Regions from separate parts of the Bacillus sp. ABA4_010 genome, predicted to be linked through region 1. Evidence: predicted binding sites of a transcription regulator. Region 1 holds the regulator's gene; each other region holds the start of a gene.
The links. The regulator CtsR, encoded in region 1, represses protease genes until heat stress. The targets are predictions, from matches to a motif close to ATGGTCAATAAAGGTCAAACA.

Region 1 (3,893 bases):
TGCTTCATACCGGTCTCTTAATCCTTGTAAGATTTGGATAGACTCTTCCATCGTTGGTTCATCAACTTGAATTGGCTGGAAACGACGCTCTAAAGCCGCATCTTTTTCGATATATTTACGATATTCATCCAACGTTGTGGCGCCAATACATTGCAGTTCGCCTCGAGCTAGAGATGGCTTCAAAATATTTGATGCATCAATTGCTCCCTCAGCTCCCCCAGCACCAATTAAAGTATGCAATTCGTCGATAAATAAAATAATGTTCCCTGCTTGACGAATTTCATCCATTACTTTCTTGAGACGATCTTCAAATTCTCCGCGATATTTTGTCCCAGCTACTACAGTCCCCATATCAAGCGTCATAACACGTTTGTCACGCAAAATTTCAGGCACTTCGTTATTGACAATTTGCTGTGCTAAGCCTTCTGCAATAGCTGTTTTACCAACACCTGGTTCACCAATTAATACAGGATTGTTCTTTGTACGACGGCTCAACACTTCAATCACACGTTGAATTTCTTTGCTACGCCCAATAACAGGATCTAATCTTCCCTCTCTTGCAATAGCTGTTAAATCTCTTGCAAGACTATCAAGAGTTGGCGTGTTAGCATTAGCTGCTGCTCCCCCTTGATGGCTTGATGAAGCTTCATTACTTCCTAGTAACTGAAGTACTTGCTGCCTTGCTTTATTTAAGCTTACCCCTACATTATTTAAAACTCGAGCAGCGACACCTTCACCCTCACGTATAAGTCCTAGTAAAATATGTTCTGTTCCTACGTAAGAATGTCCAAGTTTACGTGCTTCATCCATTGATAGCTCAATAACCTTTTTGGCTCTCGGAGTATAGTGAATCGTTTGTGTAATTTCTTGTCCCCGGCCAATTAGAGACTCGACCTCTTTTTGAATTTTTTCCGGTCCTAAGCCAAGAGCTAGCAGTGCCTTTGCCGCAATCCCTTCACCTTCGCGAACAATTCCTAATAAAATATGTTCTGTTCCAATATTATTATGACCTAAACGCAATGCCTCTTCCTGTGCTAAAGCTAAGACCTTCTGTGCGCGTTCTGTAAATCTACCAAACATCATTTATTCATCACCCTCCATATTTGTATCATTAAATTTTCTTAAGGTCAGACATGCACGAATAATAGATGCTCTTCTAATATCACGTTCGTCAGGCCTTAGAGCTCTTCCTGCGTATTGCTGTAAAAATCCAGGTTGGGTAATAATCATTAATTCATTTAAAATACTTCGTGGTATATCTTTGACATATCCAAGATCAATTCCTAAACGGACATCTGATAAACACCGAGAAGCTTCCTTGGATTCAATAATGCGGCTATAAAGAAGTGTTCCGTAAGAACGGAAAACACGGTCTTCTAACTCTAAATTAGACGTTTTCACTAAAGCATCCCTTGCCGAACGCTCCTGGGCAATAATTTGTTGAACAACACTGTTTAAATGATTAACAATGTCTTCTTCCGATTTGCCCAATGTAATTTGATTAGACACTTGAAATATATTCCCGAGAGCTTCACTTCCCTCTCCATATGTTCCTCGGACCACTAAGCCAAGTTGGTTGATAGCAGGGATAATACGATCTATTTGTCTCGTCATGACTAGAGCAGGTAAATGCATCATCACAGATGCTCTAAGCCCTGTTCCTACATTCGTTGGACAACTAGTCAAGTAACCTACTTGTTCATCAAATGCGTAGTTGACATGTGCCTCAATCAAATCATCCAACTCATTCGCTTTTTGAAGTGCCGCTGAAAGCTGAAGCCCTGGAAATAAACATTGTATGCGTAAATGATCTTCCTCATTCACCATAATGCTGATTTCTTCATTTGGCGAAAGAAGACAAGCTCCAAAATTGGCCTCTTCAGCTAATTGAGGACTAATCAAATGTTTTTCAACTAATACTCTTTTTTCAAGTGGTTTTAAGTCGGTCATCTCCAAGAACTCTAGATTAGACAAAGCAAGGGAAAGATCCTTTATATTCTCCTTAAACATCGCTACAAGTTCCAACGCTTGTTCATTTGTCGCGATAATTGGGAAAGGGTATTGCTCTAAATTTCGAGCTAATCGAATTCGACTGCTTAACACAATATCAGAATCAGGTCCATTTTGGCTCATCCAAGAACTAATCGCTTGATTAAAGAAGGATTCATTCTCCATTTGCCCTTCCCCCTCCTTTTTTATCTCGGATTTGCTTTTCCAACTCTCTTATTTGATCCCTTAACATTGCTGCTTTTTCGAATTCCTCTTGCAAAATGTATTCTTTTAATTTCAACCTTTGTTGCTCTAATTCCTTTTTTAAATGTAGATTGCTTCCGATTCTCTTAGGGATTTTTCCTGAATGAACGTGATTACCAGCATGAAGTCTTTTTAAAAAAGGGGTAAGTGAACTTCGAAAAGTATCATAGCATTGGGAACAGCCGAATCGTCCGAATTTAGCAAATTGCCGATAAGTTAATTGACAGTTTGGACATTGTTCAACCTGACTCGGATTAAAAGGTTGTGTTGAGGCTTCCTTTTGAGAGGAATCCATGTTTAATAGACCGGCTAACAAATTATTAATGGAAAAGCCCGTGCTACCTGACATGCCCAACATCTCTCCATTTTCTTTCGCGCATTGTTCACATAAACGGATTTCTGATTTTTGTCCATTGATTACCTTTGTAAAATGAAGGGTTGCTGGTCTTAAATTACATTGCTCACAAACCATTTTTCCACCTCTCCCGACTTTGAATACACTAGAGGTTCATTATCGATATCTTAAAGCGTTTAACATTGCTTTCAATAACTTTGCTCTCAATTCATCGCGATATGGCAACTCTACTCCGATAACAGAGCGGTCCATAACACTTAACATCATCTTCGCTTCACGGTGAGTAATGACCTCTTCTTCTACTAAACGTATAATAAGATTTTCTGAACTCGTTTGTGCTATCTTATTTGGAATCATACTGAGCACTTGCTCAAATAAATGAGAGGTGTTATGAGATTTCACTTTAATGATTCGTATGAAACCTCCGCCCCCTCGTTTGCTTTCCACTATATATCCTTGCTCTAACGTAAAGCGAGTGTTTATCACGTAATTGATTTGCGAAGGGACACATTGAAATTTATCAGCAATCTCGCTTCTCTTAATTTCCAAAATGTCTTTTTCGCTCGAATTAAGAATTTGCTTTAAATATTGTTCAATGATGTCAGATATATTTCGCATAAGTCCCTCCCTCTGACTTTGACTATATTTGACTTTATCTATAATATAAAATTTATGAAAGTTTTTTTCAAGCATTCTTACTTGCATTTTACGCCTAGCCACTCTATATTGACAAACTGCATCTAAATTCTTTGAAAACTGAAGATATAAATTCTAGCAGGAAAAACGTCTGCTAGGGAAAATCGTCAACGTTCTAACCATTCCCACACTCAACGAAGTAGTGAGTCAGCGTACAAGGTAGTCTGGTGGATGCACTGGTATTCGCAGGCACCCACTACCGTTTTAATTTAATGGTAGTTTAATTATAGGATTACCCAACTTTACCTTTTCAAAACCTGCTGCAAAGATTATAACTAGTAATCTGACGTATGTATTTTCATTTTATTATGGATTATCATATTAAATTTGTCTAATCTTGTGCAAAAAATAAAAAAAGATTAGTCATTTGACTAATCTTTTTAGCGTGCCTGGCAATGTCCTACTCTCACAGGGGGAGACCCCCAACTACCATCGGCGCTGAAGAGCTTAACTTCCGTGTTCGGCATGGGAACGGGTGTGACCTCTTCGCCATCATCACCAGACAATATGAAGGTTATTCCTTCAAAACTAGATAACTGCAGCTGAGAAAAGCACGTTGTGCTTTAAAATTGGTTAAGTCCTCGATCGA
Region 2 (3,893 bases), on a different contig from region 1:
ATCAGCGCCATCACTGAAGTCCATCTTCTCATAATTACTCCCTCATTTTCGACTCAAATTTCGTTCATTCATATTGTGTGTTTTCCGTAAACCATCTTATGTTTAAAATGATTTCCTCTCTTTGAAAAAAAAGTTATTTTTAGCTGATGTCGGTAACACTAATAAAAAAATCGCCCTACTCCGAAAAGAGTGGGCGATTCTTCTTACGCTGCATCACGTTGGGAAACTTCTTTTTGTTTCAGTCCAATACCTGAGTAACCTAATACAATTGAAATAATTGGGCATAACAATAAAAAGAAAGCATATGGTGCGTAATCTACAACCGGAACTCCAAGTGTTTGAGCAATAAATGCTCCACTTACACCCCATGGGATTAGAGGGTTAACGAGCGTACCAGCGTCCTCTAACGTGCGCGATAAATTTTTAGTGGACAAGTTCCATTTTTCATATAATGGTTGGAACGTTTGCCCAGGTAATAAAATCGACAAATATTGTTCACCTGTAATAACATTAACGCCAATGGAAGACATGGCAGTAGAAAAAATAACGTCTCCCTTACGCTTAATTTTAGTCGCTAATCCATCTAGTAATGATTGAATAATTCCGAGCTCACGCATGACACCACCAAGACCAAGCGCAATCATGACAAGGGAAATAGACCACATCATCGACTGTAAGCCCCCCCTGTTCACAATACCGTCCACAATGCCATTGCCTGTCTCCAATTTCAAACCATTTTGTAGCATTCCTAAAAGTTCAGTTATAGCAAACTGCGGTTGAAGCATAGCAGCCGTAATAAAAGCAGAAACGATTCCTGCTGTTAGTGTCGGAACTACATCTACTCTTTTAATGGATAAAAGTAAAACAAGTAAAGGAGAAAGTAACGCCCAGCCACTTAGATGGAAGTTATCAGCAAGTACTGACTTCACCACTTTAATCTCTTCATAGCGCAGTCCGCTTCGATCTGCATTTAACCCGATTACTAAAAAGACCGCAGCCGTAATCGTTAAACTCGGCAATGTTGTCCAAAGCATATGACGAATATGTTCAAATAGTTTAACACCGACAATTCCTGATGCGAAGTTTGTTGTATCAGATAGCGGAGACATTTTATCCCCAAAGGCCGCACCAGATACAATCGCTCCAGCAGCAAGGCCAGGATGAATTCCTACTGCAGTCGCAATTCCCATTAACGCCACACCGACCGTACTAACCGTCGTGAAAGTACTTCCAGTGAATGTCGACACAATAATAGTAATAAGTAATGAACTAATCAAGAAATAAGTAGGAGAAATCCAGTCAAAACCAATAGATAAAATGGTTGGAATAGTCCCACTCGCCATCCATACAGCAATAAGCATACCGATAAGCGCCAAAATCATAATTGGCTGAATGCCCAGCTTAATCCCTTCTACTATCCCGCGTTCGATGTCTTTCCATTGAAACTTATATAGACGCCCAATCAAAGAAAGAGCTACAAGACTCATTAATAAAGGAAGATGTGGTTCTACTTTTAATAGAAACAAAGAAACAAAGATAAATGAGAGAATTAACAAAACGATAAAAAAAGATTGTTGAAATGATAATTGCTTCTTCATGATGTATATAGTTCCTTCCTGCGCTTTTTTACTTAAACGCTTTTATGCTTTTATGCAGTTAAGTGTTGATACAAGTATAACGTTTTCTCCCCCTTCCGTCAATGTCACAACAGCTTTTATCGAATTATTCATTGACTAGAAAACTATTCCAAAAACATGCCGCATGAAGAGGCTCTTTCCAATTCATTAATATGTACGACCTTTTATTCAACACACTCTTTTCATCATTCCAAAAATTTCTTGAGCGTAATACTTGAAAGTCAAAAAAGGTCAAATTATAATAGCCTCATAAAGGTCAAAGAAAGTCAAAAAACCTTTTGACGATGCAACCATGATTGATACGCATGATTACTATACATTTTAAGGAGGTTACGAATCATGATTTGTCAAAACTGTCAGCAACGACAAGCAACGATTCAATTCAATCTTCAAATCAACAACGAAAAACAACAATATCATTTATGTCATACATGTTACCAAACATTGAAAGCTCAAAATAAAATTCCTTCCGGGTTTGGAGGCGGATTTACCAATATGTCATTTGATGATTTATTTAAGCAGTTCGCTGGACAGCACATGCATGCACAGCAACAAGGAATGAAAGCTGCTCAACCGAAACACGGCGGAAACGGCGGCGGATTTCTCGATCAATTCGGCCGTAACATTACCCATGCGGCAAAAGCCGGGCTCATCGATCCAGTCATCGGGCGTGACGAGGAAGTAGAACGGGTAATCGAAATATTAAATCGCCGTAATAAAAATAATCCTGTCTTAATCGGAGAGCCCGGTGTAGGAAAAACAGCGATTGCCGAAGGATTAGCATTAAAAGTGGCAGAAGGCGACGTTCCTTCCAAGCTGTTAAATAAAGAAGTCTATTTACTGGATGTAGCTTCTCTTGTAGCTAATACCGGTATTCGCGGACAATTCGAAGAACGTATGCAGCAGCTCATTGCTGAACTGCAAACACGTAAAAATATCATCTTATTTATTGACGAAATTCATTTACTCGTTGGTGCAGGGTCTGCCGAAGGTTCAATGGATGCGGGCAATATATTAAAGCCAGCATTAGCTCGCGGTGAGCTTCAAGTCGTTGGAGCTACCACATTGAAGGAATATCGAGCAATTGAAAAAGACGCCGCACTCGAACGCCGCTTCCAGCCGGTGATGGTGCACGAACCAACTGTTGAAGAAGCCATCGCCATCTTAAAAGGCATTCAACGGAAGTATGAAGATTATCATGCCGTCAGCTATACAGAAGAAGCGATAAAAGCTTGTGTGACACTATCCCATCGTTACATTCAAGATCGTTTCTTACCTGACAAAGCCATTGATTTATTAGATGAAGCGGGCTCAAAAATGAACCTGCAAGCAGGAACAACGAATACAGACGAATTAGAACTTCGTCTAAAAGAAATTGCAGCACAAAAAGAACAAGCATTAAAAGCAGAAAATTATGAAGTTGCGGCAAAGTTACGCGACGAAGAAGCGGCAATTGAAAAGCGCCTCAACGATAAAACCGAAACGAAAGCTTTAGTCGATGTCATGCAAATTCAGAGCATTATTGAAAAAAAAACGGGCATTCCTGTCGGGAAACTTCAAGCGAATGAAACGGCGAAAATGAAAAACTTAGCGGAAACTTTGAACGATAAAGTAATTGGGCAACATGAAGCAGTTGAAAAAGTAGCAAAAGCCATTCGCCGTTCACGCGCTGGTTTAAAAGCAAAACATCGTCCAATTGGTTCCTTCTTATTCGTCGGACCGACGGGTGTCGGGAAAACGGAGTTGACGAAAACATTGGCGGAGGAATTATTCGGCTCAAAAGATGCCATGATTCGTCTCGATATGAGTGAGTATATGGAAAAACATTCCGTATCCAAATTAATTGGCTCCCCTCCTGGTTATGTCGGTCATGATGAAGCGGGACAATTAACTGAAAAAGTACGACGAAACCCATATTCTATTATTCTGTTAGATGAAATTGAAAAAGCGCATCCTGATGTACAGCATATGTTCTTGCAAATTATGGAGGATGGTCGTTTAACCGACAGCCAAGGGCGCACGGTTAGCTTTAAAGACACCGTCATTATTATGACAAGCAACGCTGGTGTCGGAACAAAAAAAGTGACTGTCGGCTTTGAAAAAATGAACGATGCAGTGAAACAAACTTCCGTACTTGATTCACTTTCTTCCTACTTTAAACCAGAATTTTTAAATCGCTTTGACGCAATTATTGAGTTCAATCACTTAGAAAAAGAGAATCTCGTTAAGATCGTTGATTTAATGCTCCAAGAGTTA
Region 3 (3,893 bases), on a different contig from region 1:
ATTGTTGGTCGTCTACGATCAGAAAGCGCCTTCATACTTGATAGCCAATTTCATAGGTTGCAATATTCATTCTACAAGCGCTTCCATTGGGAATCAATAGTAAAAACTAAGAGGGATTTTAGCATTTTTTTGCTCTGAAAATTCATAAAAATAAGCAAAAATAGAGAGAGAATAAGAGACTACAGCGTTCCTTTCACTCCAAAAAGCAAAAAGAGACAGGGAAACCTGCCTCTTTTTGCTATCTTTTGTGGATGATAAATGAATCCTCTTTTACATCGATTATGACTTCATCGTGATCTTGAATGGTACCAGCAATTAATTCCCGTGCCAGTTTTGTTTCAATATATCTTTGTATAAATCGTTTTAATGGTCTTGCTCCATAAGTTGAATCGTAGGCTGCCTTCGCAATATAACTTCGAGCCTTATCTGTCAGTTTAATATTAATATGACGCTCTGCCAGTCTCTCTTCAAGATGCTGAAGCAATTTTTCCACAATTCCTTTTATGTCATTTACATTGAGAGGTTTAAATAAAATGAGATCATCGACCCGATTTAAAAATTCAGGGCGAAAATGACGACGAAGCTGTGTCATCACTTGTTCTCTCGCCGCTTCTTTTATCTCTCCTTGTTCTGTCACGCCCTCCAGCAAATAAGAAGATCCAATGTTCGATGTCATAATAATAACCGTGTTTTTAAAATCAACTGTTTTTCCTTTTGAATCAGTGACACGCCCATCATCCAGCACTTGCAGTAATACATTAAACACTTCAGGGTGAGCTTTTTCCACCTCATCAAGCAAAATGACCGAATATGGACTGCGTCGAACCGCTTCTGTTAATTGACCACCTTCTTCGTATCCGACATATCCAGGAGGCGCCCCAATTAAGCGTGAAACCGCATGCTTCTCCATGTATTCAGACATATCAATACGAAGCAGTTTTTCCTCACTATCAAATAAAGCTTGTGCTAAAGCTTTTGCAAGTTCTGTTTTTCCGACTCCTGTCGGTCCGAGAAACAGAAAAGAACCAATTGGACGATTCGGGTCTTTAATACCAGCACGTGCCCGTAACACCGCGTCGGTCACAAGAGAAACGGCTTCTTCTTGTCCAATCACCCGCTCATGAAGAAGTGACTCAAGACGAAGCAACTTCTCTCGCTCTCCTTCCACCAACCTGGACACAGGAATCCCTGTCCAACGCCCGACAATTTCCGCAATTTCCTCTTCTGTTACTTCCTCCCGCAACAACCGATTGTCATCACGTTGGCTTGTCATGTGCTTTTCCATTTCTTTAATTTCCTTTTCTAAAGAAGGTAGAACACCATGCTGAAGCTCTGCAGCCTTATTTAAATCATAACGATTCTCCGCTTCTTCTAACTCTCGTTTTGCTTTTTCCAACTTCTCTCGCATTTCTTGAATCGTTTGAAGAGATTTCTTTTCCTGCTCCCAGCGAAGCCTCATGGCATCGGTCTTTTCCTGTAAAGTGACCATCTCTTCCTTCACGATTGCCAACCTTTCCTTACTCGCCTCATCTTTTTCCTTTTTTAATGCTGCTTCTTCAATTTGCAGCTGCATTAATCTGCGAGTAACTGTATCAAGTTCTGACGGCATAGAATCCATTTCTGTTCGAATCGTCGCACATGCTTCATCAATGAGATCGATAGCTTTATCTGGAAGAAATCGGTCCGTAATATAACGATGGGACATCACGGTAGCAGCTACAAGAGCACGGTCATGGATATTCACCCCATGATGGATTTCAAAACGCTCCTTTAACCCACGCAAAATGGAAATCGTGTCTTCCACCGTCGGCTCACTGATGGTTACCTGTTGAAAACGGCGTTCCAATGCCGGATCTTTCTCGATATGCTGGCGGTACTCATCAATCGTCGTAGCTCCAATGCAATGAAGCTCTCCTCTTGCTAGCATCGGTTTCAGCAGATTTCCTGCATCCATTGCCCCTTCTGTCCGCCCAGCTCCGACAATAGTATGAAGTTCATCTATGAATAATAATACTTTCCCGTCACTTTTTTTAACTTCCTGCAATACAGCTTTTAAGCGCTCTTCAAATTCTCCCCGAAATTTAGCTCCCGCGATGAGTGCTCCCATATCTAAGGCGAAAATGATTTTATCCTTTAACCCTTCCGGTACATCCCGTCTAACAATTCGCTGAGCGAGACCTTCTATAATCGCTGTTTTTCCAACTCCCGGTTCCCCAATTAAAACCGGATTATTTTTTGTCTTGCGCGATAAGATCCGAATGACCCGGCGAATTTCGTCGTCTCGTCCAATAACAGGATCCATTTTTCCGACCCGCGCTTCCTCTACCAAATTTCGTCCATACTTCGTTAACACTTCATAAGTCGCTTCCGGATGTTGGCTCGTCACACGTTGATTCCCCCTAATGGACGTCAATACTTGTAGTACACGATCCCTCGTAATGCCATGCTTGGACAACAATGTTTGAATGTCAGAGAAGGAAGAGGTTGTGAATGCCAATAACACATGCTCAACCGATATGTACTCATCCTGCCATTGTTTGGCTTCTTGCTGTGATGCAATTAATATTTGCTGCAATCGATTCGTAATGTAGAGCTTTCCCGCTTCTGCTCCCGTCCCTTTTACAATAGGATGCTTTTTTAACAATGTCCGTACGTCTGCCTTAAAAGTATCAACAGAAACGCCCATAAACTGAAGGATTCGTTGAACAATCCCTTCTTGCTGATTCACAAGGGAAAATAACAGATGGGCAATGTCGATTTCCTGATGATGCTCTTGGATAGCAAGTGATTGCGACTCAGAAAAAGCTTCTTGCAGTTTTCTCGTCATTTTATTCATATCCATCTAAAACACCTCCAAGTATACTTTGACCTTTATTGACCTTTTCTCCCTATTATATCCCTTTCCGTATAAAAAGAAAACTCGCCAAACGGCGAGTTTTCTTTTTATACGGCGTTCCTTTACGGTTTTGGCATGTATGTCCAATGACGGTTGTGATTCGACGTTTCTGGAAAACGGTCACCCGCCTTTAACTTCACTTTTTGTGGGTTTTTCACGTTGCTTCCCGTTTCTCCAATTTCTATATAAATGCCATTGTTTGGTGCTTTTTGACCTGGTGTAAATTGTCGGTTTTGTCCCATTGCTATAGCCTCCTTCATAAGCTTCTTTCTTCATTATCATCCCCTTTTTCTCTATTTTCATGACTAGTTTCAATACTAAGGAAAATGACAGGAAATTTTAACCTTCCCATTAGGAGAAATCTTCTCTATACTGTTATAGTCAGTTTCTTTAAAGATGAAATGAATGTTTGGAGAGGATATATATGGAGCAATTATATGATATTTTTAAATATTTATTTTTAGGACTATTTCAAGGATTTACAGAACCGATTCCCATTTCGTCAAGCGGTCACCTCGTGTTGGCCCAATACTTTTTAGGTCTGGAAATCGAAGGATTAAGCTTTGAACTTCTCGTGAATTTTGCTTCTTTACTAGCCGTTTTGCTTGTCTATCGCGAAGATTTGATTCGTTTGACTTCCAACGGTATTCGTTATATCACACGACGGGACGAGTCTGCCAAATCAGATTTCCAATTTATTATGTACTTAATTGTCGGAACGATTCCCGCTGGGGTAATTGGTATTTTATTTGGAGATTTCATTTCAGAACATTTAAAATCGGTTCAAGTACTTGGCCTCACTCTGCTCGTGACAGGACTTGCGTTATGGATGATTCGGAACATGCGCGGACGAAAAGGAGACGCTGGATTAACACTAAAAGACGCTTTAATTATCGGATTGGCTCAAGCGATTGCCCTTATTCCAGGAATTAGCCGTTCCGGTGCTACAATTGTCGCGGCCATGATGCGCGGAACCAAGCAAGAAACGGCTCTTCGC
Region 4 (3,893 bases), on a different contig from region 1:
CATTCCAAACGGTGTTTGCACATATTTATTTTTAATTGCTCTGCTTACCGTTGATTCATGCACCTCTACCTGATCCGCTAATTCTTTCATTGTTAAAGGCTTTAAAAAAGCGGGCCCTTTCTCGAAAAAGAGAGACTGATATTCAAAAATGCCTTGCATCACCTGATCCAATGTATGTTTACGGTTATTCAACCCTTTTAAAATCCACTGGAATTCTCGGTATTTCTCTTGCAAGTACATGGATAATTCTTTGTTTCTCTTATCATTCAACGCCTTTTTATAGTCTGCATTCATGGTAACTTGAATATCGACGGCGTCATTTCCTTTTAAATACAAGCCCTCCTGATCTTTATACACTACATAATCTGGGATAATGAATTTTTCCTGATCATTTCCAAATTTCAAGCCAGGTCGTGGATTGAGCTGTAAAATTTCATCGTACATTTCTTGTATATCACGAATAGATATATCCAGCTTCTTCGCTAATTTCTCCCATTTTCTATAGGCGAATTCCTCGAAAAATTCAGTCAAAATTATTTCCATTTCAGCTGTACATATCCCTTTTCGTTGCAATTGAATCAATAAACATTCCGGTAAATTTCTAGCTCCTACCCCAACCGGTTCCATTTTTTGAAGAATGGTCAGCGCTTGCTCCACTTCTTCCTCACTGGCATTTAAAGCGCTTTCAATACTTTTTACATCCTCATTTAAATACCCCTTCTCATCAAGACTGTTAATCATATAAACAATGATGGCCTTTTGAGAAGATGAGAGTTTCATAAAACTCAATTGTTCCAATAAGTGTTGATATAAGGTTTCTTTCTTAGATGCAATAACATCAATTGGATTAATGACATTGTTGGATGAGACATTCGTTGATCGAGGAGCCTTTCTTTGGGCTAGCACGCTGCGCTCTTGAAAATCAATTAAGGGATTTTGCAAAGCTTGCTCTTGTAAAAATGACGCAATGTCTAAAGCGGAATATTGCAATAACGAAATAGCTTGAGACAACTCTTTCGTCATCATTACTTTTAGTGATTGCTGCTGAAATAAACCAACTTTCATTCTTTCGCCCCTCCCTTTCTCACATTTTACTACAAATCTGGAAAGAGCGGAACGAGAAAACGAAGAGAAACAATGTTTTCTTGCTTACGAAAAGCGGGTCATGACTTCCTCGTCACGACCTGTTTTTCGTATTTATGCCGCCTTAACAGCCAGTAAATAGGCGTTTTCTTTATTCCTTCGCCTGAATGGTTTGTGCCATCGCTAAGAAAGGCTCGATGTTTTCTTCAGCTTTCGGTGTGTAGATAGACAGTTTCATCGGCTTTTCACCTTTAATTAAAATGAGATTGACCGCATCTTCAGCTGTCACAGCTTTATACCATACAGCATCTTTTAACATACCTTCTTTTTGGAAATCCTCCACGACAGTCGCCTCAGAGCTAATCGCTTCAGCTGTTGTTTTAACGATGTCTTCGACGGTTGTCAATTCCATATCACTTGGAACAATTTCAATGCGCATAAACGCTTTATCGTTCTCTGAAAACATAATAATATCTTTACCTGGCTCTTCTTCTTCTAAAGAGTAGCCATCTAATACATACATGCTATAATTTTGATTATCACTTGTCTTTAAATAGCCTGTTTCTTCAACCGCTTGGCCATCTTTTTCATATGTTAAGGCTTGCTCCGGTGCCCGTTCAGCTTCCGGTTGCTCGTCCCCAGTCTCTGTTTCTCCTACTTCCTGTGACTCTTGATTGTTTTCAGTTACTTCCTGCTCTGCTGTTTCTGACGTGGTTGTTTCGGTTTGTTCAGCCGCACCGTTTGTTGTTTCGGTGACCTCTTCCGTTGTACCGCAAGCAGCTAATAACAGCGCCAATCCAGCACTGACTACAAATCCTTTTTGAACTAACTTCATATTTCTTCCTCCTTTGTAAGGTCCCTACATACTTGTTTTAAACTAAATTGGCAAATAAAGCAACCATGTCGAAATGCTTGCTTCTAATGGACCCTTCTACTCTATTAGTCGGATGAAAACAAAAAATGTTACATGAAAATGAGACGAAAAATTTTCTCTCTTACAAATTATTGAAAAAGCCCCGACCATCTTCGTCAGGGCTTCTTGTAGCTAAATGTAGTTTAAAAATAAAAAAACCGTCTACATTAGACGGTTTTCAAGGACGCCCTCGGCAGGATTCGAACCCACCCTAAGAGAACCGGAATCTCTTGTGCTATCCACTACACTACGAGGGCAAATTTTATGAACTATGTTAGATTATATTCAATAAATAGGTTTTTTGCAAGTAGCTTTTCTATGTTTAAATCCAAAATTAGCGGGAAAACTGGAACTATGTTTATTTCTTGTTACTTTTTTCATATTTTAAAAATTAGACAAGGAATATCGCTCCTATAAGTGGAATATTGTTGAGAGAAAGTTCTTTTGTTTGACCTTCATTGACCTTAGCTGTATTATAAATTACATATACAAAACATTCAAAGGAGGAATTTAGATGAATTTAATTCCTACAGTTATTGAACAAACAAATCGCGGGGAACGTGCCTACGATATTTACTCTCGCTTATTAAAAGACCGTATCATTATGTTAGGAAGCGCCATTGATGATAATGTCGCTAACTCTATCGTTTCTCAGTTATTATTCTTAGCTGCAGAAGACCCTGAAAAAGACATTTCTTTATACATTAACAGCCCAGGTGGTTCGATTACAGCAGGAATGGCTATTTATGATACAATGCAATTCATTAAGCCTAAAGTCTCAACAATTTGTATCGGTATGGCTGCTTCAATGGGGGCTTTCTTATTAGCAGCAGGTGAAAAAGGAAAACGCTTTGCTCTTCCAAACAGTGAAGTGATGATTCACCAACCGCTTGGAGGCGCTCAAGGTCAAGCAACTGAAATCGAAATTGCCGCAAAACGCATCTTATTCTTGCGTGATAAATTAAACGGTATTTTATCTGAGCGTACTGGTCAACCACTTGAAGTTATTGAGCGTGATACAGAACGCGATAACTTCATGACAGCAGAACGTGCACTTGAATACGGATTAATTGATAAAGTATTAGCGCACGATCCTTCTGGTAAATAATAAACGATAACAGCGCAGCCCTTTCAGACATCACACAAAAGTGACGTTTGAAAGGGCTGTTTCTCTTCATACGAAAGAATAAAGCCATGTGAGAAGGAGGTGTTCCCTCTTTTCACATGGCCTGTTCTTTTCTTATCCTTCTTGCTGGACATATTTCGTCAAAGCAGCAAGCGCTTCTTCTTCATCTGTTCCGTCAGCAATAATCGTCACACCAGCACCCAAATTAACAGCTAAGCTCATTAAGCCCATAATACTTTTCGCATTCACTTTTTTGCCGTCCTTCTCTAGAAACACATCTGATGTGAACCGGTTCGCTTCTTGAACAAATAAAGCCGCCGGACGAGCCTGAAGACCTGTCTTCAATAACACTTCCACCTTTTTTTCTACCATGATTTCCTTCCTCCTCTATTCATCCCTTGTTTTTAATTGTATTACACACTTTGTCCTGCACGCAGTTTCTCTGCAATTTCATCAATTTTTCGCAAACGATGATTGATGCCAGATTTGCTAATTTTCCCACCCGATACCATCTCGCCAAGTTCCTTTAGCGTCACATCTTGATAATCAACCCGCAGACGGGCAATTTCTCGAAGTTTTTCAGGGAGTGTATCAAGGCCTACTACTTCATCGATTAAGCGAATGTTCTCAACCTGCCTGATTGCTGCTCCTATTGTTTTATTCAAATTGGCCGTTTCACAGTTCACAAGGCGATTGACGGAATTTCTCATATCTCGAACAATACGCACATCCTCAAAGCGGAGAAGCGCATTATGTGCTCCAATTACACTT

Region 2: ACXAEO_RS15410 (ATP-dependent Clp protease ATP-binding subunit) is a predicted target of CtsR. The motif match lies at 1,855-1,875, and genes of this name have one in related genera.
Region 3: clpB (ATP-dependent chaperone ClpB) is a predicted target of CtsR. The motif match lies at 2,862-2,882, and genes of this name have one in related genera.
Region 4: clpP (ATP-dependent Clp endopeptidase proteolytic subunit ClpP) is a predicted target of CtsR. The motif match lies at 2,442-2,462, and genes of this name have one in related genera.

What each region holds. Positions count from the first base shown of each region.
Region 1 is NZ_JBSWUN010000001.1:102,693-106,585, forward strand. Features, by position in the region: gene clpC (ATP-dependent protease ATP-binding subunit ClpC) at 1-1,083, opposite strand, end outside; gene ACXAEO_RS00705 (protein arginine kinase) at 1,084-2,175, opposite strand; gene ACXAEO_RS00710 (UvrB/UvrC motif-containing protein) at 2,165-2,725, opposite strand; gene ACXAEO_RS00715 (CtsR family transcriptional regulator) at 2,765-3,226, opposite strand; rRNA gene rrf (5S ribosomal RNA) at 3,692-3,807, opposite strand; rRNA gene ACXAEO_RS00725 (23S ribosomal RNA) at 3,874-3,893, opposite strand, start outside.
Region 2 is NZ_JBSWUN010000003.1:2,858,239-2,862,131, forward strand. Features, by position in the region: gene ACXAEO_RS15400 (alpha/beta hydrolase family protein) at 1-32, opposite strand, end outside; gene nhaC (Na+/H+ antiporter NhaC) at 204-1,598, opposite strand; gene ACXAEO_RS15410 (ATP-dependent Clp protease ATP-binding subunit) at 1,977-3,893, shown strand, end outside.
Region 3 is NZ_JBSWUN010000003.1:3,360,722-3,364,614, forward strand. Features, by position in the region: gene ACXAEO_RS17800 (hypothetical protein) at 1-1, shown strand, start outside; gene clpB (ATP-dependent chaperone ClpB) at 239-2,842, opposite strand; gene ACXAEO_RS17810 (YjzC family protein) at 2,959-3,138, opposite strand; gene ACXAEO_RS17815 (undecaprenyl-diphosphate phosphatase) at 3,321-3,893, shown strand, end outside.
Region 4 is NZ_JBSWUN010000004.1:365,400-369,292, reverse strand. Features, by position in the region: gene rpoN (RNA polymerase factor sigma-54) at 1-1,065, opposite strand, end outside; gene ACXAEO_RS21340 (hypothetical protein) at 1,235-1,918, opposite strand; tRNA gene ACXAEO_RS21335 (tRNA-Arg) at 2,182-2,253, opposite strand; gene clpP (ATP-dependent Clp endopeptidase proteolytic subunit ClpP) at 2,511-3,104, shown strand; gene ACXAEO_RS21325 (HPr family phosphocarrier protein) at 3,237-3,494, opposite strand; gene whiA (DNA-binding protein WhiA) at 3,536-3,893, opposite strand, start outside.